Regions from separate parts of the Undibacterium sp. GW821-FHT07F11 genome, predicted to be linked through region 2. Evidence: predicted binding sites of a transcription regulator. Region 2 holds the regulator's gene; each other region holds the start of a gene.
The links. The regulator sigma-54, encoded in region 2, starts transcription at its own class of promoters, with help from an activator protein. The targets are predictions, from matches to a motif close to TGGCANGNAANCTGCTTT.
Positions count from the first base shown of each region.

Region 1: a site for sigma-54 is predicted at 6,192-6,209, ahead of nirB (nitrite reductase large subunit NirB). Genes of this name have one in related genera too.
Region 3: a site for sigma-54 is predicted at 7,421-7,438, ahead of prpB (methylisocitrate lyase). Genes of this name have one in related genera too.

Region 1 is NZ_JBWKQH010000008.1:114,539-124,507, forward strand. Features, by position in the region: gene AC07OI_RS20200 (GNAT family N-acetyltransferase) at 1-393, opposite strand, end outside; gene AC07OI_RS20205 (nitrate reductase) at 400-3,162, opposite strand; gene nirD (nitrite reductase small subunit NirD) at 3,363-3,707, opposite strand; gene nirB (nitrite reductase large subunit NirB) at 3,732-6,161, opposite strand; gene AC07OI_RS20220 (nitrate/nitrite transporter) at 6,533-7,747, shown strand; gene AC07OI_RS20225 (bifunctional protein-serine/threonine kinase/phosphatase) at 7,758-9,470, shown strand; gene AC07OI_RS20230 (EAL domain-containing protein) at 9,633-9,969, shown strand, end outside.
Region 2 is NZ_JBWKQH010000012.1:50,456-60,424, forward strand. Features, by position in the region: gene AC07OI_RS26225 (branched-chain amino acid ABC transporter ATP-binding protein/permease) at 1-363, shown strand, start outside; gene AC07OI_RS26230 (ABC transporter ATP-binding protein) at 374-1,102, shown strand; gene AC07OI_RS26235 (alpha/beta hydrolase family protein) at 1,459-2,181, shown strand; gene AC07OI_RS26240 (enoyl-CoA hydratase/isomerase family protein) at 2,651-3,745, opposite strand; gene hpf (ribosome hibernation-promoting factor, HPF/YfiA family) at 4,345-4,692, opposite strand; gene AC07OI_RS26250 (RNA polymerase factor sigma-54) at 4,800-6,290, opposite strand; gene lptB (LPS export ABC transporter ATP-binding protein) at 6,302-7,057, opposite strand; gene lptA (lipopolysaccharide transport periplasmic protein LptA) at 7,059-7,628, opposite strand; gene lptC (LPS export ABC transporter periplasmic protein LptC) at 7,643-8,287, opposite strand; gene AC07OI_RS26270 (KdsC family phosphatase) at 8,284-8,820, opposite strand; gene AC07OI_RS26275 (KpsF/GutQ family sugar-phosphate isomerase) at 8,820-9,860, opposite strand.
Region 3 is NZ_JBWKQH010000002.1:621,441-631,409, reverse strand. Features, by position in the region: gene AC07OI_RS06695 (GNAT family N-acetyltransferase) at 1-26, opposite strand, end outside; gene phnE (phosphonate ABC transporter, permease protein PhnE) at 63-878, opposite strand; gene AC07OI_RS06685 (PhnE/PtxC family ABC transporter permease) at 875-1,714, opposite strand; gene AC07OI_RS06680 (phosphonate ABC transporter ATP-binding protein) at 1,720-2,574, opposite strand; gene AC07OI_RS06675 (putative selenate ABC transporter substrate-binding protein) at 2,598-3,473, opposite strand; gene AC07OI_RS06670 (GGDEF domain-containing protein) at 3,543-4,565, opposite strand; gene AC07OI_RS06665 (chemotaxis protein CheC) at 4,565-5,176, opposite strand; gene AC07OI_RS06660 (response regulator transcription factor) at 5,179-5,538, opposite strand; gene prpR (propionate catabolism operon regulatory protein PrpR) at 5,655-7,271, opposite strand; gene prpB (methylisocitrate lyase) at 7,479-8,369, shown strand; gene prpC (bifunctional 2-methylcitrate synthase/citrate synthase) at 8,455-9,603, shown strand; gene AC07OI_RS06640 (GNAT family N-acetyltransferase) at 9,618-9,969, shown strand, end outside.

The DNA.
Region 1 (9,969 bases), on a different contig from region 2:
TCCAAGGCGGAAATACAAGCCCAGCGCCTCAGGCTGCCTGATACCGGTTTCCAGCCGGGCTACGCGGATATCCTGGTCCAGCAAGTAATCTTCCAGCGCACGCATGATGTGCTTGGACAAACCCCTGCCGCGGAATTCTTCAGGTACAAACACCCGCTTGATTTCACCATAACTTAGTTGTTCATCGTCATCAAACAGAATAGTCACAGCACCACAGGCAGCCAGTTGTCCGTCTATGTGACAACCGAGAAAAATCACATTATCTTGCACTAATGCGTCCACGCTTAACAAGTGATTACTCTCGGCTGGATACAATGCAGCCATATAAGCATCAGACATGGCTATCAATCTGCCTGCGGCCTCTGAAGCTGGATCTATTCTTTCTATCTTCATGTTCTTTTATGCTACTTTCTCTTGCATGTTGAGGCTGATCATTTTTTTGAGCTCAGGTACACAAGATCCGCAATTCGTACCGCATTTGAGTTTAGCCTGCAAACCAGTCAGGATATCGGCTGGCAAACCATCCATGTTACCAAGCGCCTTATTGATTTCGGTATCAGTCACATTCAGGCAGCTGCAAACCACTTTGCCGCGCGCGGCAAAACCCTGCGGTGCGGTGTTACTTGGCATGAGCAAGAGACGGCCCAGTCTGGCGACTGGCTCCTGTGCCTGCAGGAAGTCCTTGAGCCAGCTTTCGGCAGAAACGTCCCCTGCCAGCGCCACAGCAGCAAGACTGCCGCCTTTCACCAGGATATGGCGCGAAACACTGCGGCGCTTATCGTCATAACGCAAGACATCCGCGCCCTGTATGCCAAACAGCTGCTCGATTTTTTCCAGAATTTCAGTTGCTACCGCTTCCTCATTCGCAGCACGGAAGATCACTCCCACTTTGTCACGGCCAAATGGTGTGCAGGATGCATAGGCAAACTCGCGCATGTAAGGGCGTAAGACAGTTTGGACGGCATAAGCTTCTTCACTATCCAGCCAGGCGAATACCACGAAACGCCATGGCAATTCTGCTTTCAAAATCTTGACGGCAGCGGCTTTCAGTTCTGGTTGTTTTGAACTGGGATCGATTGCCGGTGAAGTCAATGCATTCACGCCATAGCTGGCGTTCCTGGCATGACCACGGCCAGATACATACTCTTCACCCCAGTGCATGGCGATGAAAACCTGGCCAGCGCGCTGCTCATCACTTTCAACTACCGGCAAAATAACAGTGCCACGGCGGCTGCTGACATGCACCAGGTCACCCGCTTTGAGGAAGCGCCTCTGCATGTCTGTGGCCTCCATGCAAATGCCAGGTTCAGCCACGTGGGCAAACAACTGTGCGACAGTACCCGTACGGCTCATGCCATGCCATTGATCGCGCAGGCGACCAGTGTTCAAGGAAAATGGGTAGCGTGCATCAACTGCGTCCTTGACAGGCTGATACACGGTATTGACGAAACGTGCGCGACCATTTGGCGTAGGGAAGATACCATCTTCATACAAACGCTGTTTGCCAGCGCTGGCACCAGCCGGATAAGGCCATTGCTGTGGCCCCTGCTGTTCCAGTATGGCGTATGACAAGCCGGTGATATCGAGGTCACGGCCACGGGTACTGTCGCGGTGTTCGTTCCAGACTTGTTCGTCGCTGCCGTACCTGAAGTTTGCTGGCGACTTGCCCAGCAAAGGGGCCAGTGCCTGCGCAAACTGACTGGCGATTTGCCAATCGTGTTTTGCTTCGCCAGGTGCCGGTATGACGGGGCGCACACGGGATATGCGGCGTTCTGAGTTGGTGACGGTGCCAGTTTTCTCTGCCCAGGTGCTGGCTGGCAAAAGTATGTCGGCGTAAGGTACGGTGGCGGTGCTTGCATAAGCTTCTTGCACGATCACCAGCTCAGCTTTTTGCAGGGCTTCGCGTATGAGATTTTGCTCAGGCATGGATTGAGCGGGATTGGTGCAGACTATCCAGATGATCTTGATCTCCCCCTGCCGGACTGCCTCAAACATTTCTACTGCGGTTTTGCCCGGTGTGGCGGGTACATCGTCTACACCCCAGTAGGCGGCAATTTCCGCCCTGTGTTCAGCATTGGCAAGGTCGCGGTGGCCCGACATCAGATTGGCCATGCCACCGACTTCACGTCCGCCCATGGCATTTGGCTGCCCAGTGAGAGAAAACGGCCCGGCACCTGGCTTGCCAATTTGATGGGTAGCCAAGTGCAGATTGATCAGGGCAGCATTTTTTGCGGTACCGGCAGATGATTGATTGAGCCCCTGGCAATACAGTGACAGGCTGGCTTTGGACTGGCCAAACCAGCGCGCTGCCTGTACCAGGTCAGCTTCCTTGATGCCACAGGTTTTGGCGACAGCCGCAGGCGTGTAATCACGCACAGTTTTCTTGAGTTCGGTAAAGCCTTCGGTATGTTCCTGGATATACCCCAGATCAATCAGGTCTTCCCAAAGACACAGATGCAACATGCCGTTGAACAGGGCAACATCGGTGCCTGGCAAGATAGGCAGGAATAAATCTGCTTCACGCGCGGTATCAGTACGGCGCGGATCAGCGACTATCACTTTCAGGTTTGGATTTTTTTCCCTCGCCTGCTCCAGGCGGCGATACAAAATCGGATGTGCGTAAGCCGTGTTGGAACCGACAATAAAAATAACTTCTGCCAGGTCTATATCTTCATAACAGGCAGGCGGCGCATCGGCACCTAGGGTCTGCTTGTAACCGGCCACGGCACTGGACATGCAGAGACGCGAATTGCTGTCGATATTATTGGTGCCTACCAGACCCTTGGCGAGTTTGTTGAAGACGTAATAGTCTTCAGTCAGCAACTGACCAGAAATATAAAATGCCACACTATCTGGGCCATGCGTCTTGATGGTGTTCGCAAACTTGCCCGCCATGCTGGCAATGACGGTATCCCAGTCACTGCGCTGACGCGTCTCTTCACGCATTAGCGGATCACGCATTTCAGGATAAAGAGCCCTGACTTGCTGCTGTATTCTTGCATCTGCAGACAGATGCAAGGTACTGCCTTTGCTGCACAGACGGCCAAAATTGGCTGGGTGCTCAGCATCACCGCGCACACCCAGCACTTGTTTGCCATCGCTTTCTATCACTACACCGCAACCAACGCCGCAATAACAACAGGTAGATTTGGTTTCAGTCATACATGCCTTTAAGTGCTCGCTGCATCACCATAGTATGTGATGCAGCGCATTTTTTCTAAGAACCTGTTTACGATATGTAGCGAGCGCGCGTCAGCGGGAGTGAGGAGCAGCGCAAAAAGCGGAATGTACTCTAGTACATGAGCATTTTGAGCAGCACATGAACCCCCGATCACGCTCGCGCTTAAGATCGTGAACAGGTTCTAAGCCTCTATTGCAAGTGTACGCAATTCATTCGCATCCAGATATACCTGATCTGCATCCACTTTCAAGCTGAATTTTTGCGTGCATCCTTCATCGGGCGCAATTGCACAGCCAGAAGCCAATTCGATATTCCAGTTATGCAAGGGGCAGGCCACTCTTTCACCAAAGACTATACCTTGTGACAATGGGCCGCCTTTATGCGGACACTTGTCCAGCAAAGCAAAGACCTTGTTTTCTGTATTCCTGAAAATAGCCACATCCGGTTTGGCGGCACGCGCAACCACGCGTGCGCCCAGTACGGGAATATCTTCAACACGACAAATAACTTGCCATTCATGACTCATGTTTTTTCCTCTCAAAAAATGGCGTTATGCTGGCAAGCGTTCAAACTGACGCGTATCGACCTGGGCTTTTTCTGGTTCATGCCACGGATCAGATTCACCTTCCAGTGCAAACAGCAAACGTTGATACAGGTCTTTGCGGCGCTCGTGGTCTTCCAATATGATTTTCTTCACATAATCCAAACCGACGCGGGCCAGGTAATGTACGGTGCGCTCCAGGTACCAACCTTCTTCACGGTACAGTTGCAAGAAGGCGCCGGTATACTCCATGACTTCTTCATGGGTTTTCAGTTTGACCAGGAATTGTGCGACTTCGGTTTTGATACCGCCATTGCCGCCTACATAAATTTCCCAACCTGAATCAACACCAATGACACCAACGTCCTTGATACCTGCCTCGGCACAATTACGCGGACAGCCGGATACCGCCAACTTGACCTTATGCGGTGAATACATGCGTGCCAGTTCGCGTTCCAGCTGTTGTCCCATGAGGGTAGAGTTTTGCGTACCAAAACGGCACCATTCACTGCCCACACAAGTTTTCACGGTACGCAAACCCTTGGCATAAGCCAGACCGGATGGCATGCCCAGGTCTTGCCACACGGCGCGCAAGTCTTCTTTTTTTACACCCAACAAATCAATACGCTGACCACCGGTGACCTTGACTGTCGGTATCTTGAATTTATCGACGACATCAGCAATCCTGCGCAATTCACTGGCATTGGTTTCACCGCCCCACATACGCGGGATAACAGAGTAAGTACCATCCTTCTGGATATTCGCATGCGAGCGCTCGTTGATGAAGCGTGATTGCGGATCATCCTTGGCTTCACGTGGCCAGGTAGAAATCAGATAATAATTAATGGCCGGACGACAGCTGGAGCAACCATTAGGTGTGCGCCATTCCATGAATTCCTGCACGCCGGAGACCGTCAACAGCTTGTTGGCCTTGATGGCATCACGCACTTGCTGATGGCTATGATCAGTACACGCGCACATGGGCTTGACTTTAGACGCCGTCGAATAATCACCACCGGCAGTAAACATGATGATCTGTTCTACCAGCCCAGTACAGGAACCACAGGACGCCGATGCCTTGGTATGCTTGCGCACATCGTCGAGTGTGAACAGACCTTTTTCCTTGATGGCCTTGACGATGGTGCCTTTGCAGACACCGTTACAGCCGCAGACCTCGGCCTCGTCTGGCATGGCGGCAGCCTTGGTATGACCTTCGTGGCCAACGTCGCCGGTATTTGATTCACCAAACATCAATGAGTCACGGATTTCGGAAATATTCTTGCCTTCGCGCAGCAGTTTGAAATACCAGCTGCCATCGACGGTATCACCATACAGACAGGCACCGATGAGCTTGTCGTCTTTCACCACCAGCTTTTTATAAACACCACCTATAGGGTCAGACAAAATGATTTCTTCAGTGTCTTTGCCACCCATGAATTCACCGGCAGAAAACAGATCGATGCCTGTCACTTTCAGTTTGGTGGATGTGACTGAACCCTGGTAACGGCCAATCCCAAAATTCGCCAGGTGATTGGCGCAGACCTTGGCCATTTCAAACAAAGGGGCAACCAGGCCATATACCGTGCCGCGATGATTAACGCATTCACCAACAGAGTAAATGCGCGGGTCATAAGTCTGCATGGTGTCATTGACGATGATGCCGCGATTGCAATACAAGCCTGCAGACTCTGCCAACGCCGTATTGGGGCGTATGCCAACTGCCATGACGATCAATTGTGCAGGGATTTCCAGGCCATCGGTAAAGCGTATGGATTTGACATGACCAGCATCATCACCAATGATGGCTTCGGTATTTTTTTCCAGCAGGAAGTTCAGGCCACGGTCTTCCAGCGATTTTTGCAGCATCTTGCCAGCGACGGGATCAAGCTGACGCTCCATGAGCCAGCCAGGCAGATGCACCACAGAGACACTCATGCCGCGCATTTTCAAACCATTTGCCGCTTCCAGACCCAGCAGGCCACCGCCGATGACGACAGCGTGCGTATGCTTTTCTGCCGCCTCTATCATGGTATTGGTGTCGTAAATATCGCGGTAGGCAATCACGCCCTTGAGGTCTTTGCCAGGCACGGGCAGCATGAAAGGTGTGGAACCTGTCGCGAGCAACAGACGGTCGTATTCAGTCTGGGTGCCATCTTCGGCTATCACCAGGCGACGTGCCCTGTCTATCTTGACGATTTTTTTGCCCAGGTGCAGAGTGATATTGTTTTCTTCATACCAATCCACATCATTGAGCATGATGTCTTTGATGGTTTGCTCACCTGCCAATACAGGTGATAGCAGGATGCGGTTGTAATTGGCATAAGGTTCTGCACCAAATACGGTAATGTCATACAGGTCGGGGGCGATCTTGATTAATTCTTCCAGGGTACGCACACCTGCCATACCATTCCCTACCATCACTAGCTTAAGTTTCTTCATGGCTGCTCCTTTGCTTGTCTCCCCAGACACTAAGCAAGAGCAATGCCAGTTCATTTTTATCAGAGGGAAAGGCAGAATGTTTTTATAAGCCTGCACCAATTTAACTGCGCATTAATACGGTTTTCACCAAGAAAAACTGAGAATTCCTCTGTTGGCAGCAAGAGCAATGCCACTTATTGAAGCATGCGCCCAAAATCCTCACTGCACTCATACAAAACCAAGCCATTCTGGTGCATTGCACCATTTAATTCAGATGACGCACGATTTTCGCGCAGTAAGTTTTGTTTTTAATCATAAAGCAGAGCAAAGGCATGCACATTTTGATGGCACGTCCCTTGCAAGTGGCATGCGTGTTCACTATTGGAGCGACCATGCAAAAAACATCATTCTGGAAAGCCGGGCACACACCCACCCTATTGGCATCTTTCTTTTATTTTGACCTGAGTTTCATGGTCTGGGTATTGTTGGGGCCACTCGCCATCCAGATTTCCAAAGACCTGGGTCTGACAGCGGCACAAAAAGGCTTGATCGTCGCTACGCCATTATTAGCTGGCGCTCTATTGCGCATCGTGATGGGTGTATTGGTAGATCATTTAAAACCCAAGAAAGCCGGTTTGATAGGGCAAATCGTCGTACTGATAGGCTTATGCTGGGCATGGCTGGGTAATTTGCATACGTATGAACAACTACTGTTCCTCGGCGTGATCCTTGGTGTCGCTGGCTCTGCCTTTGCCGTGGCATTACCGCTGGCATCACGCTGGTATCCTCCTGAACACCAGGGCACTGCTCTGGGGATAGCGGGTGCAGGTAATTCTGGCACCGCCTTTGCTGCCCTGTTTGCACCAGCATTGGCAATCGCCTTTGGCTGGCAAAATGTGTTTGGCCTGGCGCTGATCCCCTTATTTATAGCACTGGCTGTTTATCTGATTTTCGCCAAGGATGCACCGGGAGACGCACCAAGCAAATCCCTGACTGAATATCTGGCCGTCTTGAAAGACAAAGACGCCTGGTGGTTCATGTTCTTTTACAGCGTTACCTTTGGTGGTTTTTCTGGCCTGGCATCCTCTTTGACAATTTATTTCAATACGCAATATGGTTTAACGCCAGTGACGGCTGGTTATTTCACTGCCGCCTGCGTCTTTGCCGGTTCGCTGGTGCGTCCCATGGGTGGCCGTATTGCCGACCGCATCGGCGGTATCAAAACCCTGTCTGTCATGTACAGCATCGCTTCTGCCTTCCTGTTCATTGCCGCCATAGGTTTGCAATCGGCTACTGCTGCGGTATGTGTATTTGTGGTTGCCATGCTGGCACTGGGTACAGGTAATGGTGCGGTATTTCAACTGGTGCCGCAGCGCTTCCGTAAAGAGATGGGTGTCATGACTGGCCTGGTCGGCATGGCCGGTGGCATAGGTGGTTTTTATCTGGCTGCCAGTATGGGTTATTCACGTCAGATCACTGGTAGCTATCAAATAGGCTTGTCAATTTTCGCCAGCCTCGCCATCGTCGCCTTGCTGGGTTTATCATTGGTCAAGAAACGCTGGCGCACTACCTGGGGTTCCGCCGCCATGACTACAGCAAAAATTTAATCGATCGCATATGCCACTGACTGTCAGCACAGGACATCACAGCGTCGCCGGCTTACGCCCGCGCAATGAAGACTTTGTCGGCATGGTCACGCCGGGCGAACCCGAGCTATCCTGCAAGGGCATGGTACTGGCCGTAGCCGATGGGGTCTCCGGCAATGAAGGCGGACGTGAAGCGGCTGAATATGTAGTGCGTGGCTTGCTCACCGATTACTATGCCACGCCCGATACCTGGGAAGTGACAACAGCGCTGGACAAGGTGCTGGTTGCCATGAATAGCTGGGTACAGCAGCAAGGCTCAGTGCGTCGTGAGCTGGCAGGCATGGCCACCACCATGACTGCACTGGTCCTGCGGGGGCGCATGTATTACAGCGCCCACGTGGGCGATACCCGCTGCTACCTGTTGCGTGATGGTGTGCTGCAAAAACTGACCCAGGACCATGTCTGGGACAGGCCAGAGATGCAGCATGTCCTGACCCGTGCTATCGGCCTGGACAGCCACCTCGTCATCGATCATGGCATGGGTGAATTGCGTGTCAATGATGTCTTTTTGCTGGCCTGTGATGGTATCTGGGCCAGCCTGACCGAATATGACCTGACAGATTTTTTGAAGCAAGTCAGTGCAGGCAGCCTGGGCAGCGAAGTCGCCTGCGAAGCACTATGTGCAGCCGCACTAAAGGCAGGGTCGCAAGATAATTGCAGCGCTGTGATAGCACGCGTAGAGACCTTGCCTGAAGGTGAACTGCGCGATGCCATCAGCGAGCTGCATGCCCTGCCCGTGCCGCCGCGCATGAAGCCTGGCCAGACCCTGGACGGTTATGCCATAGAAGAAGTCATGCATACTTCACTGACGACGGTACTGTATCGTGTCAGCGAACCATCACATCACCGGCAACTGGTATTAAAAACCCTGCACCCGGACAAGGCCAACGATACGCAAGAACGCTCTGCCTTCGCGCATGAAGCATGGCTGGCAAAACGCGTCGTGGCGCGCTTTTTCCCACAGGTCATCACTCCTGATCAGAGAAACTACCTGTACTATCTCTCGACCTGGCATGCCGGTGCATCCCTGCAAAAAAGGCTGGAAGCCGGTCAGCATTTCACCATACCAGAAGCAGTTGCCTATGGCGGCAAGCTGGTACGCGCCATTGGTGCCCTGCACAGGCGCAGCATCTTGCACAGGGATATCAAGCCCGCCAACGTGCATCTGGGGGATGATGATGAGATCCGCATTCTTGACCTCGGCGTAGCACAATCCGGCTTTGACAGCCAGGATGGCCAGGGTAACGCCAGCCACACCATGGCGGGCACACCCTCATTTCTGGCACCGGAACAATTCCAGGGTGCCGCACCGTCAAGGTCTACGGATTTGTATGCCACCGGGGTCACGCTCTACTATTTGCTGACGCGCCATTATCCCTATGGTGAAGTGGAGCCATTCCAGCGCCCCAAATTTGGTGAGGCGGCATCACCAGGTCGTTATCGTCCCGACTTGCCACACTGGCTGGAAAATGTCTTGCTCAAAGCCGTCGCACGCGACGAGGCCGATCGTTTTGAAACAGCAGAAGAATTCTTGCTGGCACTGGAACGTGGCGCAGCCCATCCCCTGCCCGCCCCGCAAGCCAAACCCCTGGCTCAGCGCGATCCACTGGCCACCTGGCGCATGCTGGCAGTCTTGTCCATCGTCGCCAATGTGCTGATGTTGTATATACTGATAGCACGCTGATCCTGCCTCCCTGAGATCGCTCACTCACAATAGTATTGCTCTCGCTGTTAATAGTGCATTAACATAAGACCATAATGTCAGGCTCATGCCATGCCAGTGGCTTTTGCATGAATCTGGAAACTGCACCTTCTGTAGCAAACCAAAACGATACATTGATAACTTATGTCTTCTAGCTTAAATCGTCTGATTCAGCTCCTGCGCTTGCGCCGTATAGGTATGCGTCTGGCGCTCAGCTATGGTTTGCTGCTGATTTTATTCAGTATTGTATTGCTGTTGCCAATTTCACAAATTCGCAACATGACTGCGCGTAATGAGCAATTTGCCCGCAAAGAGGTGCAAAGTCTTTTATATGTGCAAGAACTCAGTGTCGCAACAGAAAACGTCGGAAGAGCCCTGTTGCAATTCCTGACTGTTCCTTATGAACAACGTGTTCCTGAATACACCATCGTCGATGAAAAAAATCGCCGCATAGATCGTCTGATCAGCGATCTCGAAGCCA
Region 2 (9,969 bases):
GACCTGGCCAATGAGGAAGCGCGCAATCTGCCCTACGGCAAACAACGCCTGCTGGAGATAGGCCGCGCACTGGGTCTCAATCCGCAATTGTTGCTGCTGGATGAGCCTGCTGCTGGTTTGACTGCACCTGACATCAAAGACCTGATCGCCATCATCCGCAAGATACGCGAACACGGTATCACCATCATCCTCATCGAGCACCATATGGATGTGGTCATGTCGATTTGCGATACTGTGACTGTACTGGATTTCGGTCAGAAAATTGCAGAAGGTAAACCGGCAGCCGTACAGGCCGACCCCAAAGTGATTGAAGCCTATCTGGGTGGCAGCGTAGCTGATGCCACTGAAGTCGCAGCTGCATAAGGAGAGAGCAATGTTAACTATTTCAAATCTGCATGCAGCCTATGGCAAGGTCGAAGTCTTGCATGGCATTTCCATGGAAGTGCCCAAGGGTAAAGTTGTCACTCTTATCGGTTCCAACGGTGCTGGCAAGACCACCACCATGCGCGCGATTTCCGGCATGCTCAAGCCGCGCGAAGGCACGGTCACGCTGGCGGGCAAGGATGTCACTGGCCTTGATTCCCACAAGATCGCCAGGGCAGGCCTGGCACATTCGCCAGAAGGCAGGCGTGTGTTTGCCACCATGTCGGTGACAGACAATCTCTTGCTCGGTGCCTTCCCGCGTTTCACCCGTAGCCGGCCACGTGGCGATATAGAAAGTGATCTGCAAAAAGCCATGGAATTGTTCCCGCGCCTGAAAGAGCGCAAGAACCAGCTGGCTGGTACTTTGTCTGGCGGTGAGCAACAGATGCTGGCGATGGCAAGGGCTGTCATGCTCAATCCCGATGTGGTTTTGCTGGACGAGCCATCAATGGGCCTGGCACCTATCCTGGTCGATGAAGTTTTCCGCATCATCGTGCGTTTGAAAGAGCAGGGCACGACCATGCTGCTGGTGGAGCAATTTGCGGCAGCGGCACTGGCAGTGGCTGACTATGGTTATGTGCTGGAAAATGGCAGGATATCCGTGCATGGTGCGGCGGCCAGTTTGCAGAATGATCCGGCAGTCAAGGCGGCTTATCTGGGTGGTGGTGCGCAGCACTGATAGTATTGCATACGCAAGTTTATGCACGTTCAGGGAATGGGGAGCTTGCTCCCCATTTTTATTTTTATCGCAATGCTGGCAGGGCTATGATATTTTCTTGATTCATTTTAAGAAAACCAAGCATTCCCATGCACATCAATTCCTTTTCTTCGCACATCCGTCATATCGTTCTGGCTTCCATCACACTCTTTTGTGCTTCCACGATGGCGGCACCTGTTCTGCAAGAACACAGCATAAAAATCGATGGCAAGCAAAGGCGCTATTATCATTTATCTGATCCGGCTGCGACAACACATGGCCATCCTGTATTGCTGGTCAGCGGTTCAGGATGCGATGATTTTGCAGTTCGTTTGCCCATGTTTTTTGAACGCTATCCCGGAACGGTAAATGTCTATTACCTGGAAAAACCTGGCGTTGCCAAAAATGCCGATGGCAGCAAGTGCTCCGCAGAATTCCAGGCGGAAGATAAGCTCGATCAACGATTGTCTGATCATTTGAAGTTCTTGGCGCTTCAGCCTGAGCTTCAAAAAATGCTTGTACGCTCTATTGCAGTCTTGGGCTTTTCTGAAGGCGGAGCTGTCGCTCCTTATATTGCCAGGGACAGTAATAAAATAGACTGGCTGGCGACCGCAGGAAGTGGTGGTTTGCCGCAGAGTGAAGAATTTTTGATCTTTGCAGACCGCGGCGTGGAACCTTATGCCAATCCATTTTCACGCGATTATTTTTTGCATGTGTATGCTGAGATCAGGAAAGATGACAAGAATCTCAGGAAAGAGTTCTTTGGACATCCTTATGCGTATTGGTCTGGACATCTGTTTTCTGATCCTTTGATTGTGTACGCAAGCCTGGATATTCCCATGGTGGCAGCAATGGGTGAGAAGGATGAGAGTGTGCCGATAGAATCAGGACATGCCTTGCGGGATTACTTTTTGAAGCATCCGGAAAAAGATTTTCAGTTCGTGGAATTTCCAGGTGCCAGTCATGGTTTGAAGACTGCGAGGAGGAATGGGGCGCAGGAGTTTATTGCGGGGTTGGCTGGATGGTTTAAGGGGGATAAGAAGGCGTTTGAGTTGAAGTGATTGCAGATATGCATAACAGGCTGCTCAGCCTTGGATTTTATGGCAATCTTATTCACGTCATTCCTGCGTAGGCAGGAATCTAGCGGCGTTCGTGGTATGCCGTGTTGTTTGTTGAATATTGCACTTTGACTAAAGCGATTGCCCTTCGTAGAACCAAGCCGGGTCTCGGCCCGGCAGCCGAAATTCTTTCTTTGCGTCGCCAAAGAAAGAATTCAAAGAAATGCGACCCAGCGTCGTCGCCCCTGCGGGGTGCCCGTTTGTGCAGTACAAAAAATGGGAAATGCCCGAAACTCGCTACACTCAAACACGGGCATTTCTTGATCCATTTTCTGTACTGCACAAACGGCGTCGACACATGGGAACTGCAGAAAGTCAAAAACAACCCCAAAGTCAAAATCAACGTCAATACGACCTTGATCTAATTTTTAGATATACGATTGATCAAACTCTGATCAGTCAGTCTTTCAACTCAAGCTTCCAAATACCGCAAAGGATGCGCATGAGCAGGCCAGGCTTCAGCAAAGAATCCTGTCACTTGTTCCGTCGTCACTTCAGCCAATGTCGCAGGTGACCAGCGTGGTGCATTGTCTTTGTCTACCACCAGGGCCCGCACGCCCTCAAGCACTTCACCATGCTTGAAGCAATGGCGTACCATGTTTCTTTCCATGCGCAGGCAGGCCGATACTGTCATACCTTTACTGCGGCGCAGTTGTTCCAGTGTGACTGACATCAGTAGTGGTGAACGCTTTTGCATGGTGGCCAGGGTCTGCTGGGCGAAGTCGCTGTTGTCTTGTTGTAGTTTTTCACAGATCGCAGTAACGCTATCGCCTGCGAAAATGTCGTTGATGATGGCGTGTTGTGCAGCCAGTTTGCTGGTGTCCGGTTTTGCCTGGTCTGCAAAAGCCGCAGCAAAATCGCGTATTACCAGATGCAAGTCTGTGGCCGTACTTTCACTGAGCAAATTCATCAGTGCAGGTATTTCAGTTGTGGGAATATAGACATCCGCCAGCCCTGCATAAATGGCATCCGCAGCGGTGATGATTTCACCAGTCAATCCCAGGTAAGTACCAATTTCACCATCAGTACGCGACAGGAAATAACCGCCGCCCACATCAGGGAAAAGACCAATATTCACTTCCGGCATCGCCATCTTGGTACGCTCCGTGACGATGCGCAAACGACAGTCTTCACCTGCTTGCGCAATACCCATGCCACCACCCATGACCACGCCATTCATCAGCGCGATATAGGGTTTTGGGTAGAAATGGATTAAATGATTTAAGGCATATTCCTCGGTGAAAAAATCTTCCAGCAGGGCCGAGTCACCTCTGGGTGTGGCAGTACCAACGTCATAGAAGAAACGGATATCACCACCAGCACAAAATGCCTTCTCGCTGCTGCTATGGATAAACACCGCACGCACATTCTGATCATCCTGCCAGGCCAGCAAGGTCGTCGTCAGCGCTCTTACCATATCGAGAGACAGCGAGTTCAGCGCTTTGGGCCTGTCCAGGGTGATATAGCCTATATTGTTCTTGACGGAGGTGAGGACAAATTCGCTCATAATGGTTGACTATGCAGGGTAGAGGATGAAGCTGCTATTTTAACTTTGTCAGGCTTGGTCGTCACGGGGTGTCTATGCTTATGAGGAAATAGCGTAAGGACTGCATGCTCGTTGCTGTTGTTTTTGACGTTAGCAGTTCCCATGTGTCGACGCCGTTTGTGCCGTACAGAAAATGGATTAAGAAGGACCGCTGTTTGAGCGAAGCGAGTTTCGGGCCTTCCCATTTTTTGTACAGCACAAACGGGAACCCCCTTCAGGGGGCGACGACGCCTGGGTCGCCTTTCTTTGAATACGTTCTTTGGCGACGCAAAGAAAGTATTTCGGCTGCCGGGCCGAGACCCGGCTTGTATCCACGGAGGGCAAACGTTTTAGTCAAAGTGCCACTTGCAACAAGAGCCACGGCATATAACGAACGCCGCTGGATTCCAGCTAAAAGCACGCTGGAATGACGGTTATTATGTGTACGGATTGTCGCAGGGCAATTCAATTAATGATTGAGGTAAATCATTAAATCAAAACCAATCACCCAACAAAAAGGACGCCTTCTAGCGTCCTTGTTTTGGATGTCCACAACCCTGTTCGGGTAAGGACTGGGGTCTTTATGAAGCCGATGCCGGATCAGGTATGTGCTTGATGGCGTCGTGCTGATGGTCTTGCATTTTATCTTTATGCTTGATGACCTGGCGATCCAGTTTGTCTACCAGTGCATCAATGGCTGCATACAGATCATGCGCCAGACTTTCAACGTGGATATCTTTACCGCTGATATGCAAATTAATGTCGGCTTTGTGTCGTTTTTCCTTTTCCCGGAGCTTGTCCACCGTCAGGATGACGGCGATATCAATGACCTGGTCGAAATGCCGCCTGATACGTTCTAGTTTGGTATGTACATATTCACGAATTGCAGGAGTTACTTCGACGTGGTGTCCACTGATGGTGAGATTCATACTGTGCTCCTATAGTGATGTTACTTGCTGTAACGATAAGCTCCTGGCATTTATTTGCCTTGAGCTAAATCATATATAGCAATTCAAACCGTGATTACAAGGACTGCTTACAAAGATTTACGCAAACTCACTGGGGGGATTTTGAGGGCTTCACGGTATTTGGCAACTGTCCGTCGGGCAATTACCATGCCCTGTTCACCCAGCATGTCTGCAATTTTGCTATCAGAGAGTGGGCTTTTCTGGTCTTCTGCTCCTATCAGCTGCTTGATGAGTGCACGTATCGCGGTGGAAGATGCTTCACCCCCTGTTTCCGTCGCGACATGGCTGCCGAAAAAGTACTTCAACTCAAACATGCCATGTGGGGTCAACATGTATTTTTGGGTTGTTACACGTGAGATAGTGCTCTCGTGTAATCCTAGTGTATCAGCAATTTCGCGCAAAACAAGGGGGCGCATGGCAACAGCACCGTGCGTGAAAAAATTGCGTTGCCTTTCGACTATCGCTTGTGCAACGCGCAATATGGTCTCGAAGCGTTGCCGCATATTCTTGATGAGCCAGCGTGCTTCCTGTAGTTGCGCACCCATGCCTGCCTCGCCGCGATTTTGCTTCATGATGTTGGCATACATACTGCTTACCCGCAGCCTGGGCATGACATCCTGATTCAGCATGACTTGCCAGCCGTTACCGGATTTTCTGACGATGACGTCTGGTACAACATAGTCAGATTCATCGGCAGCAAAAGCGATGCCGGGTCTGGGTTTGCACATACGGATGACCGTTTGTGCATCGCGCAAATCTTCGTCATCACAGTCGAGTATTTTCTTGAGTTTTGTGAAATCTCTTTGCGCAAATAAACTCAGTTGCGTTTCAACAATTTGCAACGCCAGCCTGCGCGTGACAAAAGCAATCTTGGGCAAGCGCCTGATTTGCAGTGCCAGGCATTCTGAAGGGCTGCGCGCACCAACACCGGCAGGGTCAAAGCTCTGCAGCATGTTCAGGGCAAAAGCCAGTTCTTCTGGTTCTACGAACAATTCCAGTGGCAAACTGGCATGTATTTCATCCAAGGTTTCAGTCAGGTAACCGTTGCTGTCAAGCGCATCTATCATCAGCTCGACCAGGGCTCGGTCACGCGGCTCGCGCAGGTTCAGGCGCATCTGTTCCAGCAGGTGTTCACGCAGGGTGACATGGGCTGCGCCCAGTTGTGGGCGGCCATCTTCATCATCGCCAGACTTGCTGCCATGCTGCACGTCATCAAAACCCCAGTCTTCTTCACTGGAGGTGGTGCTGTCATTGCTGATGACGGTTTCAGCATCAGCCGCCGCAGGTTCTGCAGACTTGTCGCTGTCGTCTCTTGCTGCGGGTGCTTCCATGCCAGCATCGGCAGAGGTGCTGCTGGTATTGATGGCACCGTCTGCCAGCAGGCGCACGGCGTGATCAAGTGGGTCATCGACGCGCTCCAGCATGGGATTGTCGGTCAGCAGCGTCTCCAGCTCCTGATGCAATTCCAGAGTCGATAACTGCAATAATCGTATTGATTGCTGCAATTGCGGCGTCAGGGCCAGATGTTGTGAGGTACGTAGTTGCAGGCTTTGTTTCATGATGATTCCCGTCACATCCGGAAGTGTTCTCCGAGATAAACGCGACGTACAGATTCATTTTGTATGATGTCGTCAGGCTTGCCACTGGCAAGTACCGCACCTTGGTTGATGATATAGGCGTGATCGCAGATGCCCAGGGTCTCGCGCACATTATGGTCGGTGATCAGCACACCGATGCCGCGTTCCTTGAGGAAGCGCACAATGCGTTGAATTTCGATGACGGCAATCGGGTCAACGCCAGCAAAGGGCTCATCCAGCAAAACAAAGCGTGGGTTGGTCGCCAGCGCGCGGGCAATTTCGACACGACGGCGTTCACCACCTGAGAGTGATAGTGCTTGGCTTTCACGTATCTTTTCTATCTGCAAATCTGCCAGCAGGGCATTGAGCCTTTGCTCAATTTTCTTGGCACCGAGATATTTGCCTTCACTGTCTTTTTGCAATTCGAGTACGGCGCGGATATTGTCTTCCACCGTCAGTTTGCGGAATACCGAAGCTTCCTGGGGCAGGTAAGACAGACCCAGTACTGCACGCTCATGGATAGGCAGTTGCGAGATATTCACGTCATCAATCGTGATATCCCCGGCGTCGGAAGGCACCAGGCCCACGATCATGTAAAACGAGGTGGTCTTGCCTGCGCCATTCGGCCCCAGCAAACCCACCACCTCGCCACTTTTCAATAGCAGGGAAACATCGCGCACCACCTGGCGCGCGCCATAGCGCTTTTGCAGGCCCTTGACGAGCAAGGTGCTGCTGGACTGTGCTGTCATCTTAATTAGCCTGTTTTTCTGGTTTTGGTTGCAAGATGATTTTCAGGCTGCCAGAGCCATCCACATGCTGGCCACTGGTCGAATTGGTGCCGATGAAAAAGTCATTTTTGCTGTCGTAAGACAGGTATTCGCCTTCCTGTTCCTGGGTGACCCGTTTACCTTCCAGGTAGCGCACCTTGGCCTTGGAAATGAACTTGACGATTTCTGTACTCTGATTGTATTCAGCGCGGTCAGCCTCACCATCCACCCACAGGTCCGGGCCGCCATCACGTTTCTGGCGGAAGGTGACCTTGCGGTTGCTGCCACCGGTGAGGACGACGAACTGGTCACCATTAGGCGCTTCAGTAACCACGGCATTTTCTGCCTTGACGTTGAGTGTGCCACGTACCAAAGAGACACCCTTGGACAATCTGCGCACACTGGTCTTGCCATCACTCTCGCCGTAACCGGCTTCGATGATGGTCTCTTTATTACTGTCGGCTTTTTCTGCATGGGCAGAAACGCAGGCCAGGCTCAGAAAGGCCAGACCCAATAAGCGGGCGACGCTGAATGGTGTATTGATCATACGCATATTCGCTTTCTTCATTATTTTGTGCTGGCTTTGGGAGCCGGTTCACGCTTCTTGAGTTGAATGTGGACCTTGCTCAGCATCGCCAGGCTTTGAGTAGAATTATTGGCAATCATGCCTGTTGCTGTAGAGCTTAGTTTTCCCGTCGTGACCGAAATGGGTTTATCGGTTTTCACGATATCATCATCCGGCAATAGCAAAAGATAATCTGACTCCACGCGCACGAACTGTGAACTCAGACCCTCCGGTCTTTCCATACTGACATTGTCATGCAGATGGACTTCGTCATGTTCGCGCCTGGGTGTGACCAGTGATGATTTTTGTGACACTACAGCCAGGTCAGCACGCAGATGCAGGGGCGGCCTGTCCTGGTCAAAACTATTGATCTGCGGGTGCTTGATTTCTATATTGTCGGTACGTGGCAAATGCACCAGGCTGTCGCCGGTGATGTGGTAATTGGCCTTGCCATTATTCGACAGACGGATGAAATTGAATTTCTCCACATAGTAATCAGGCGCTGATCTGGCCGAACTGCGGTTTTGCTCATCATCGGCATGACGGCGTATGACTTCCATGACCCAGATGGTGCCCATGGTGATCACGCCCAGCAGGATCACGGCCAGCCAGATGCGGAAGCGGTCTATGGTCATTTGGGGTTTCATGTCAGATATGCTTGTAAAGCCTGTTCATATTTACCCTGGGCGCGCAGGATGAAGTCGCAGACTTCGCGCGCTGCACCCTGGCCGCCATTGGCCTTGGTGATGTATGGCACGCGCTGTTGTACTTCGGCATGGGCATTCGGTACGCTGGCTGCAAAGCCGACCCTGGTCAGTATCGGCAAATCAATCACGTCGTCACCGATAAAGCCGCATTCTTGTGCGGGAATATCCAGCCTCTCCAGCAGTCCCAGGAATGCACTCTTCTTGTCATGGACGCCCTGGCTGACGTGGCTGATGCCAAGATCAGCAGCACGCTTGCTGACGATGGCCGATTGTCTTGCGCTGATGATGGCCGTGATGATGCCTGCCTGTTGCAAGAGTTTGATACCTTGCCCGTCCAGCACATTAAAGCACTTCATCATTTCACCTTCGGAGCCAAAATACAGGCTGCCGTCGGTCAGTATGCCGTCCACATCAAAAATCATCAGTCTGATCTTGCTGGCCGCCGCTGTTGCTATCTCTATTGCTGTACCCATCAAATCACCTTGGCCCTGGTCAGGTCATGTATATGCAAGGCACCCACCAATTTGCCGCTGTCGTCAGCGACCAGCAACTGGTTGATGCGGTAAGTTTCCATGACTTCGACAGCTTCTACTGCCAATTGTTCAGGGCGTATGCGACGTGGGGCGTGGTTCATGACATCGGCAATGCGTAACTGGGTAAAGTCACGCGTGCCATCCATCAGGCGGCGCAAGTCACCATCGGTGAAGATGCCCAGCACATGCTGGTGTTCATCCACTACGGCAGTCATCGCCATGCCTTTTTTGGTGATTTCGAGCAGCGCAGTTTTCAGACTGGTTTCCGGGCCGACGCGCGGTATGGCTTCTTCAACACGCATGACATCCCTGACATGGGTCAGCAAACGGCGGCCCAGTGAGCCACCGGGGTGGGAGCGGGCAAAGTCTTCTTCACGAAAACCGCGGGCATCCAGTACCGCCACCGCCAGGGCATCGCCCAGCGCCAGTGTGACCGTGGTGCTGGCCGTTGGTGCCAGATTGAGCGGGCAGGCTTCTTTGTCCACATGCAGGTTCAGGTGGATATCTGCCAGCTTGCCCAGACTGGATTCCGGGTTGCCTGTCATGGCAATCAGCTTCACACCCAGACGCTTGATAATGGGCAGGATGGACATCAGCTCTGAGGCTTCGCCAGAATAAGAGATGGCGATAAACACATCTTGCGATGTCACCATGCCCAGGTCACCATGCGCCGCCTCAGCCGGATGGACAAAAAACGATGGGGTGCCGGTAGAAGCAAAGGTCGCCGCAATCTTGCGCGCAATATGACCAGACTTGCCTATGCCAGAAACGACGACCCGACCGTGGCATGCCAACAACATGCTGACAGCCTGGGAAAAGCCGGCAGCATCGCCATTACCCAAGCGTTTTTGCAGGGCAAGCAGGGCGTCAGCCTCGATTTGCAGGGTTTCACAAGCCAGTTTCAGGGCGCGCTGTGCTGCGACAGCTGCGTCTGTCGTGGGTACTTGTTTAAAAGTTAAAGGTGCATTCAGTTCATTCATGCCGGAAGTATAAACGAAATCCTCAAAGCAAAAACTTTGCCAGTTGTAACGTAATGAATAATGTTTGCCCAAAAGCAGGATAGCAGGGCGATAAATCGGCAATAATAGG
Region 3 (9,969 bases), on a different contig from region 2:
GATTCAGGGATTTTGAAGACAGACATGATGGTCAAATATATGTGAATACTCTTGGAAAGGAATCAACGCATCATCCAGCGTCGCATCGCAAAGCTCAATGCATCCACCATAGCCACCAGTATCAGCATGGCGATGATGACAGTGGCTGCCGTTTGCATCTGGAATAATGATAAATGAAACTTCAACATCTGTCCCAACCCACCAGCACCGACTACGCCGAGTATGGCGGCGGCGCGGATATTGTTTTCCCATCGGTACAGGGTGTAGGACAGCATTTGCGGCAGGCTTTGTGGCAGCGTAGAGTACAGGAAGGCATTGACGGCAGAAGCGCCGTTCAGGCGTAATGTGGATTCAGCCTGCGGGGCGGCGTTTTCCAGTACTTCCGCAAACAGGCGGCCAAGTACACCAGTGGTGTGAGCGGCCAGCGCGATGGTGCCGGCAAATGGTCCCAGGCCGGCGGCGATCAGCATGATGGATGCCCACACCAGTTCGGGTATGGCACGCGCCACATTCAAAAATAATCGCGTACTGCTTTTTGCAATCCTGCCGAAGCGGCCACTGGCTGGCAGGGCCAACAACAGACCGAGGATGGCGGCAATCAGGGTGCCCAATGCCGACATGGCCAGGGTTTCAAAAGAAGCGAAGGCGGTTTTGTTAAGCAGGGCAGGGCTGATGTCAGGTGGTGCAAAGCCTTGCAGGAATTCCCAGGTTTTACCAGCGGCATCGTCGCTGAACAGAGCGCGCCATTCCATGTTCAGGCTGACAAAGCTGGCAATGACCAGCAGTATGATCCCCGCACTTAATGCCAGTTTGAGTGGGGTCAATAGCGCCGGTGCGACTGGCATGTCGTGGTTATTGTGCGTATCGTGCATACTCATGCCAGCGCCTTGCGGAATAATTTACTGGTCAGGTCAGCAATGCCGACCAGCAACACGAAGACGATGAGCATGGTCGACACTTCAGCGCCAGATAACATTTTCATCGATTCATCCATACGCTGACCCAAGCCGCCAGCGCCGACAAAGCCCATGACGACGGAGCCGCGTATGGCGCATTCCCAGCGGTAGATGGTGTAGGAAATCAATTCTGGTGCCGCATTGGGCAAGGCCCCATACAGGAATGCCGTCAGACGGCTGCTGCCATTTCTTAACAGGCTGTCGGTGGCGTGGCCATCATTGGCTTCCAGTATTTCAGCATAGACCTTGCCCAGCATGCCTGCATAGGTAAGGGCGATGGCAAATACACCCGCAGTCGGCCCCAGCCCGACCAGGCGCACAAACAGCAAGGCCCAGACTAGTTCCGGTACGCTGCGCAGCAAGACCAGCTTCCAGCGTACTATCTGGCGTAACAGCCTGGCCATGCCATGCATGCGTCCGCTGCCTATGCGTGATATCGATAAATGCTCATTGACGATCAGGGTCATCGGGATTGCACCCAGCAGTGCCAGCGTCAGGCCCGCCGTGGCAATGGCGATGGTTTGCCAGGTTGCCTCCAGTACGATCAATAAAAATTCTGTCGAATGCGCAGGTGGGAAAAAGCCTGACAGGAAACGCCAGGTCGCGCCCAGGCTTTGCGCATCGATCAGTTGCCAGGGTTTGAATTCAGTGATCAGCAGCATGGGCCAGAGCAGCACCAGTATGCTCAGCGTGACAGTCACCCGCATGCGCCATGCGGGATCATGCTGTATATCTGAATGGTTTGTCTGCTGTGTCATCGCGCTTAAAAACAGCGGGGCGCGTCAGAAAAATCAGGCTGATCCAGCGCAGTCATATCCAAAGACTGCTGCTCAGTGCTGCCGGTATTCCGGTACAGATCAGCGATCATCTGATCGTCCACCTTATTGCTGTCGAACAGGACTTTACCAGCGCGCAAACCTATGATGCGCGGGAAGTGCTGACGAGCCAGTTCCACCTGATGCAGGCTGCAGATCAGCGTTGCCTTACGTTGTTTTGCTTCCTGCTGCAGGGTATTCAGGGTTTGCAGTGCCAGCGTGGGGTCAAGCGCAGAAAGCGGCTCATCCACCAGCAAGAGACTGGCATCGGACAATAGCAGGCGTGCCAGTCCGCAGCGCTGGCGTTCACCGCCAGACAGTTTATCTACCCTGGCATACAACTTGTGTTGCAGATCAAAACGCTGCAAGGCTTGCCAGGCAGCCAGCGGGTCTGCGGGCTTGATAAGATTGCGCAAGGCCTGAGCCAGTGTCCAGTGCGGCAGGCGGCCGGCCAGCACCGCCGTGACGACGCGCTGGCGTGCAGGCAGTGGCGGTGTTTGTGGTGCCAGGAACAGGTGACGGCGCAAGACATGGCGTGCCGTATGTGACAGCGCCCAGACATCCTGGTCCATGAAATGGAATTGACCATTGGCAGGCTGATGGGCAGCAGCAAGGGTATGCAACAGCGTGGTTTTGCCAGCACCAGACGGACCTATGATGGCAATCTGCTCGCCCCGGGTGACTGTCAGATCAAGATTTTCAAGTATGTATTGCTGTTGCGCTTGTCCTGCCACCGATGCAGTGTGTACTGCACCGGAAAAAGCCACACTCAATTGCTGCAAGCGCAGCTGTACTGTAGTCATTACTACCGACATTGCTGCCGGCATTACTTCAGCAGGCCGGCATTATGTGCTGCCGCTTCTATGGCCTTGTAGTTGTCAGCCTTGGTAGGGATGAAGCGCGTCGCACGTTGCAGGTCAAGGATTTCCTTGTCCTGCGGATTGGCCGGATCAAGGTTCAGGAAGGCATCTGTGATCTTCTTGCGCAAGTCGACAGGCATGTCGGCACGTACCGACCAGTTATAGTCAAAATAGCCTGGCGTGGTGTAAAACACGTGGACCAGTTTGGTATCGACCTTGCCTTGCGCCAGCAGTTTTTCCCAGACTGAAATATTCAGCGCACCTGCATCTACCTTGCCGCCAGACACGGCAGCCACAGTCGCATCATGCGCACCAGAAAAGGCGATGCGCTTCATGTCCGTATCAGGGTTAATTTTGGCTGCCAGCAAATAAGAGCGTGGCATCAGGTGGCCAGAAGTGGACGATTCAGAACCAAAGGTAAAGGTCTTGCCTTTCAGGTCTTCGAGCTTGGTGATGTTTTTATCGGTGGTGATGAAGACCGATTTGAATTTTTCATCTTCTTCACGTTGTACCAGCGGTATCACCTGGTCTTTGCTGCGAACCTTGGCCTGTACGAAGGTGAAACCGCCAAACCAGACCATGTCGAGTTTCTTATTGATCAGGCCTTCTACCGAAGCTGCATAGTCAGTGACGGGGATGAATTCGACTTTCATGCCCAGCTTTTTCTCCAGCATGGCACCCAGGGGTTTGAATTTACGCTGCAATTCTGTTGGTGCTTCATCAGGAATAGCAGATACGCGCAAGATCTGCTGCGCCTGTGCCATGCCTGCGAATGCCAACAAGCCCAAGGCCACGATCATGCGGCGGCGGGACACGGAAAAGCATGAAACAAAATTAGTCATAGTAGTTCCTGAAAGGGTGGGGCAATCTATGGCCAGTCTGCATTAGTGGACTGTATTTAATGACAGATGTTAATGACTGATGGATTTATGTAAAGTACCTGCTGGTGTGGCAGTTTGTGTGCTGAATTGCTGCAAGGGCAAATAATGACTTTGGTTGCGGCCCGCCTTCTTGGCTTCGTAGAGCGCTGCATCTGCACATTTGAGCAAGGAATTGGCATCAACATCAGGATGTTTGTGGTAGTTGCTAAAGCCTATGCTGACACTGATTTGCTGGCCGATGTGCGATTTAAAATGCGGTATATTCAAATCCCAGACTGCAGTTCGCAGTTTTTCTGCAAACTGCATGGCAGAATCAGGTGCCATGTTGGGCAGCATGAGGATGAATTCTTCACCGCCGAAACGCGCCAGTACATCAGTGGCTCTGAGCAATTGCTTGCGCAAGGCTGCGGCGACCTGTATCAGGGCCTTGTCACCCGCCACATGACCATAGTTGTCGTTGTACTCCTTGAAGTAATCAATGTCGACCATGAACACAGACAAGGGCACGTTGTGACGCACGGCATGGCCCAGGGCCATTTTGTAGTGTTCATCAAAGAAGCGGCGGTTATAGATGCCAGTCAGACTGTCGGTGGTGGCTTCTCGCTTCAATGCTTCAGAGTGGGTACGCAGGATTTTTTCGCGTTTGATCGACGTGGTTGAATCACTGATCTGTATCAGGCACTGGCGTGCGCCATCTTCTGCAGCAATTGGTGTGATGGTGATGGATTGATCAATGCGTTTTTTTTCAATATCCTGTTCTCCACGTTGGAACAGGGGCAGTGGTGAACGGTGCAAGGCATTCGACAAGACCACTGGTAAGCCATAGCTCAGGGTATTGGTGATTGCACTCAGGATCGCACGGCTGGGTAATTCTTCAAAAGCTTCAGAAATCTGCCTGCCTATAGCCTGGCTGGCCGGGATGCCACTATATCTTTCTACCCAGCCGTTCCATAAAAGTATGGTCTGGTTGGTATCAAGCACTATCAACCCCAGGCTGATGGTATTTAATATCTCATCGACCCGGAAGGCAGAGGGAGGCATCAACTGTGCCATTAAACTACCCCCAGGAAGCGATCAAGCTGCGTCACCAAATCTGTCAGGGAAGTGGAACTCAGCAAGAAAATCAAATGCCCTTCAGAATGCCGGCTCTCAATCGCGAGGTCAATATGTAGCAGCAGAACATAGGGTTGCTGTAGATCATTGCTGACACGGCGGAAGATTTCTTCCGTACTGGCCACAGAGTAATCCGGCAGAGAGCAATTCAGCGGTATATTCAACATATCTGCCATGGCCGACAGGCAGGCATTAAGGATGATATTGCCCAGCTCACACATGGCTTCCTGTTCAAACTCGGCCAGATCTTCCAGGCTGATTTGCGAGCCCATCATGTCGCGCACGATTTTCAGCGCATGTTCTTCAGTGAACAGCAGTATGGCTTCAGCTTCAAAAGAGCCGCTGAAGGTCTGGTGTACCGCACCAAAGCGATCATTTTGCAAACCCATGGACGAGACATCAATCTCTGAGGATTTGCGGATTTCAACTGAAGGGACTGACAGGCGAACTTCTTCACCGACAATGTCGCTGAGGCTGGCAGCAGCCCTGCCAGCACCGACATTGAATACCTCGCTTAGTGCATCGAGATGAAGTTCGGTCAGGGAATTCATTTTCAGCTCGCGAAATAATTGAGAACGATAGTGATGGACTTCTCAGTAACTGGTTTAGCCACGAAGATGGTACCTATGGAGGTGGCCCTGTTTTGCATGGTGTCTTGTACGTTCGCCGAAAAAATGGCGATGCGTACACCAGGATGTTGCTGCAAGATTTGCTCAGCAGCATCAGTTCCCAATATGCCCGGCATATTGATGTCCATGGTGCAAAAGTCTGGTTTGTTCTCTATGACTGACTTGATGGCTTCTTCGCCATTGCCAGCTTCAAAAAATTCCCAGTCTGGATGCACTGCTTTGACGTGCGCACGGATCACCATGCGAGAAACTTTACTATCGTCAACAATAAGTAGTTTTTTCATAATATATTTTATGCAAGATAATTGCACCCAAAGATTGTGAGTGACAGCGTAAATTCATTCTACCTTAGTGAGGCACAAAATTCGTGGTTCAGATGATCAATTAATGTTTCAAATGATTACGCTTTTTGCTTCAGGCGTCTCCACAAAGTCGTTCTGCTGATCCCCAGATAGTCCGCAGCCGCTTCGCGGTTGTGATTGAACCTTTCCATGACGGAATCCATTGACTCTGGCGCAGGTAAATTGCGGGCTGAATTGATGAATGTATTTGCAGTATCTGCCGGTGACTGATGCAGATCCAGTTCAGGCAGGATTTTTGCGACGAAGCCCGGTGTCAGGGCTTGCAGCGGCTCTGCTGCCAAAAACAGAGCCAGACGTTCCATGAGATTACGTAATTCTCTTACATTTCCTGGCCAGTTGTAGTCTTGTAGCAGCGTGACGCAACTACCTATTTCCGCATGCAGATTGGCGTGTGGCCTGACACCCATGGCTGCCAGTGCATGTTTGAGGCACCATTCAGCAAGGGGCAGCAAATCGTCGGGGCGCTGCCTTAATGCAGGCAGATGCAGACGCAATACGGCCAGACGAAAATACAGGTCAGCACGAAACTTTCCTTCTTTTACCTTGCTTTCCAGATCGCAATGAGTGGCGCTGATAATGCGTACATCTACAGGTATGGGGCGCATGCTGCCCACACGATTGATCTCGCGCTCTTCAAGTACGCGCAATAACCGGGTTTGCAAAGTCAGCGGCATTTCACCGATTTCATCCAGGAATACCGTGCCTCTGTGGGCAATTTCAAATAAACCGGCGTGGCCGCCACGCTTGGAACCGGTAAAAGCACCTTCTTCATAGCCAAATAATTCAGATTCCAGCAAGCTTTCAGCGATGGCACCGCAATTTACGGCGACGAAGGGCTGGCGCGCCCGTGTGCTTTCCCTGTGTAGTGCCTGAGCCGCCAATTCCTTGCCAGTCCCGGTTTCACCTTGTAACAACACCGTTGCCGGGGAACGTGCAAATAAGGCGATGGACTTGCGGGTGGCTTGCATAAGGGCGGAGTCACCCCGCAAATCATTCAGACCATGCTTGGCGCGTAGTGATTCAGCTGCAGGGTGATGCCGTCCGCGGGCAGATTCCAGCCGTGTCAGACGGGCGATTTCGAGCGCGTCGTCAAAGGCTTGTCGTATTGACGTCGCGGAATACATGAAAATGCCAGTCAAGCCTGCTTCTTCAGCCAGGTCGGTGATCAGTCCGGCACCGACAATGACCTTGATCCCACCTGCTTTAAGTTCACTGATCTGGGCACGCGCATCTTCTTCGGTCACATAGGTACGCTGCTCCAGCGGGAAGCCGAAAGTCGTTTTGAAATCCGTCAGCTCAGGCATGGTCTCCTGGTAATTGATGAGGCCTATGGCAGGCGACACCTTGCGCGCCCTGGCCAGCGCCTGCATGACATCAAAGCCGCTGGCCTTGGCGATGACGACCGGGACTGGCAGGCGGTTCTTGAGGTAGGCTCCATTCGACCCTGCGGCGATGACTGCATCGCACCTCTCGGTTTGCAGACGTTCTTTCAGATATTGGGCAGCTTCTTCGAAACCCATGTGTATGGGCTCTATGTCAGCACTGACATCGTATTCGACCATGATGTCGCGGAACATGTCGAACAGGCGTGAGATGGACACCGTCCAGATGACTGGCTTGTCCTGATTATCGCGTATTGTCGGTGGATGTTTCATTAATGTTTCAACTGATGTTTCGATTCTCAATATGAAACGGTATTATGAAACAAAATTGAAGTCATGCACAGACTTTGTTCTGCCCTAAAAGAAAATAAGTGTTTGATTTATATGAGGTTGACAAGGAAATGTCTTTGTCATCCTCAGGCTGGCACGCCGATTGCAATATGCAACCCAGAATCTGTTCATTAACCTGAAAGCATACACATGAGTACATACTCCGCAGGTGCCGCCTTCCGCAAGGCGATGCAGGAAGAATCCCCGCTGCAAGTCGTCGGTGCAATCAATGCCAACCATGCCTTGCTGGCTAAACGTGCCGGTTTCAAGGCGATCTACCTTTCTGGCGGCGGCGTCGCTGCCGGTTCCCTGGGTTTGCCTGATTTGGGCATTTCCAATCTTGACGATGTCCTGACCGATGTACGCCGCATTACTGACGTTTGCGATCTGCCTTTGCTGGTCGATGTAGATACCGGCTTCGGTTCATCTGCCTTCAATGTGGCACGCACTGTCAAATCCATGATCAAGTTTGGCGCTGCTGCCATCCATATCGAAGACCAGGTAGGTGCCAAGCGTTGCGGCCATCGTCCTGGCAAGGAAATCGTCAGCAAGCAGGAAATGGTAGACCGCGTAAAAGCTGCCGTAGATGCGCGTACTGACGACAACTTCGTCATCATGGCGCGTACTGATGCGCTGGCAGTTGAAGGTCTGGAAGCCGCAATAGACCGCGCTTTGGCATGCGTAGAAGCTGGTGCTGACATGATTTTCCCGGAAGCGATTACTGAGCTGGCGATGTACAAGCAATTTGCCAATGCCGTCAAAGTACCTATCCTGGCAAATATTACCGAGTTTGGTGCGACGCCCCTGTTCTCCGTCGAAGAGCTGGCAGCGGTGGATGTAGGTCTGGTCTTGTATCCTTTGTCAGCTTTCCGTGCCATGAACAAGGCGGCAGAAAACGTCTATGGCGCGATACGTCGTGATGGTACGCAAAAGAATGTTGTCGATACCATGCAAACCCGTATGGAACTGTACGAGCGCATCAATTACCACGACTTTGAACAAAAGCTGGATGCACTGTTCGCACAGCAAAAAGCCAAATAATAATGATATAAGCTGTCCCACCCTTGTGCCACATCAAGCTGGCGGATGGGAACAGCCTTGAATATGAACCTCTGGAGAAATAATCATGACTGAAGCAGTTCCTTTCAAACCTAAGAAATCCGTCGCCCTGTCTGGCGTTACTGCTGGTAATACAGCCCTGTGTACCGTAGGCAAAACCGGTAATGACCTGCATTATCGCGGCTACGATATCCTGGACGTGGCTGACGCCTGCGAGTTTGAAGAAATTGCCCATTTGCTGGTCCATGGCAAATTGCCTACCGTCGCAGAATTGCGCGGCTACAAGGCCAAGCTGAAAGCCCTGCGCGGCCTGCCAGCGAATGTCAAGGCAGCACTGGAATGGTTGCCTGCATCATCTCACCCTATGGATGTCATGCGAACTGGTGTTTCTGCACTGGGCTGCGTATTGCCAGAAAAAGATGATCACAATAACCCTGGCGCACGCGATATCGCTGACCGTCTGATGGCTTCGCTGGGTTCCATGCTGCTGTACTGGTACCACTATAGCCATAATGGCAAACGCATAGAAACTGAAACTGATGATGAATCCATAGGCGGCCATTTCCTGCATCTGCTGCATGGTGAAAAACCAAGCGCATCGTGGGAAAAAGCCATGCATACGTCGCTGATCCTGTATGCAGAACATGAATTCAATGCGTCCACGTTTACTGGCCGCGTCATCGCTGGCACAGGTTCAGACATGTATTCCGCCATCACTGGCGCGATTGGTGCCTTGCGCGGTCCTAAGCATGGCGGCGCAAATGAAGTCGCATTTGAAATCCAGAAGCGTTACGACAATCCTGATGAAGCAGAAGCAGATATCAAGAAACGTGTAGAAAACAAGGAAGTCGTGATCGGCTTCGGTCATCCTGTGTACACCATCTCTGATCCACGCAACAAAGTCATCAAGGAAGTGGCGCGCAGCCTGTCCAAAGAAGCTGGCGCAATGAAGATGTTTGATATTGCTGAACGTCTGGAAACCGTGATGTGGGATATCAAAAAAATGTTCCCTAACCTGGACTGGTTCTCTGCTGTGTCTTACCACATGATGGGCGTGCCGACTGCCATGTTCACGCCTTTGTTCGTGATTGCCCGTACTTCAGGCTGGGCGGCACACATTATAGAACAGCGTATCGATAACAAGATTATTCGTCCTAGTGCCAACTATGTTGGCCCCGAAGATCTGAAATTTGTTCCTTTGAATAAACGTAAGTAAGCAGAGGTTGCAATATGAAAGTGCAGGCAGATCTGTCCAGACTCAGCACCAGACGCGCTGCGAGGCAAGATCTGCCGCGCCTGCTGGAACTCATTGCCGATGATGATCTTGGCAAGAACCGTGAAGGCGTAGGCTCGGAGGACGCATGTTATGCCGAAGCTTTTGAGCGTATAACAGCCGATGACAATCAGTTTCTCATGGTGGCGGAACTGGATGGTCGCATCATCGCCATGCAGCAGGTCACTTTCATCCCTGGTCTGAGCAGGAAAGGTTCTACCCGCGCCATGATAGAAAGCGTGCGGGTCGATGGCTATCTGCGCGGGCAGGGCATAGGCCACTGGTTCATCGAGCAAGCTATAGCTCTGG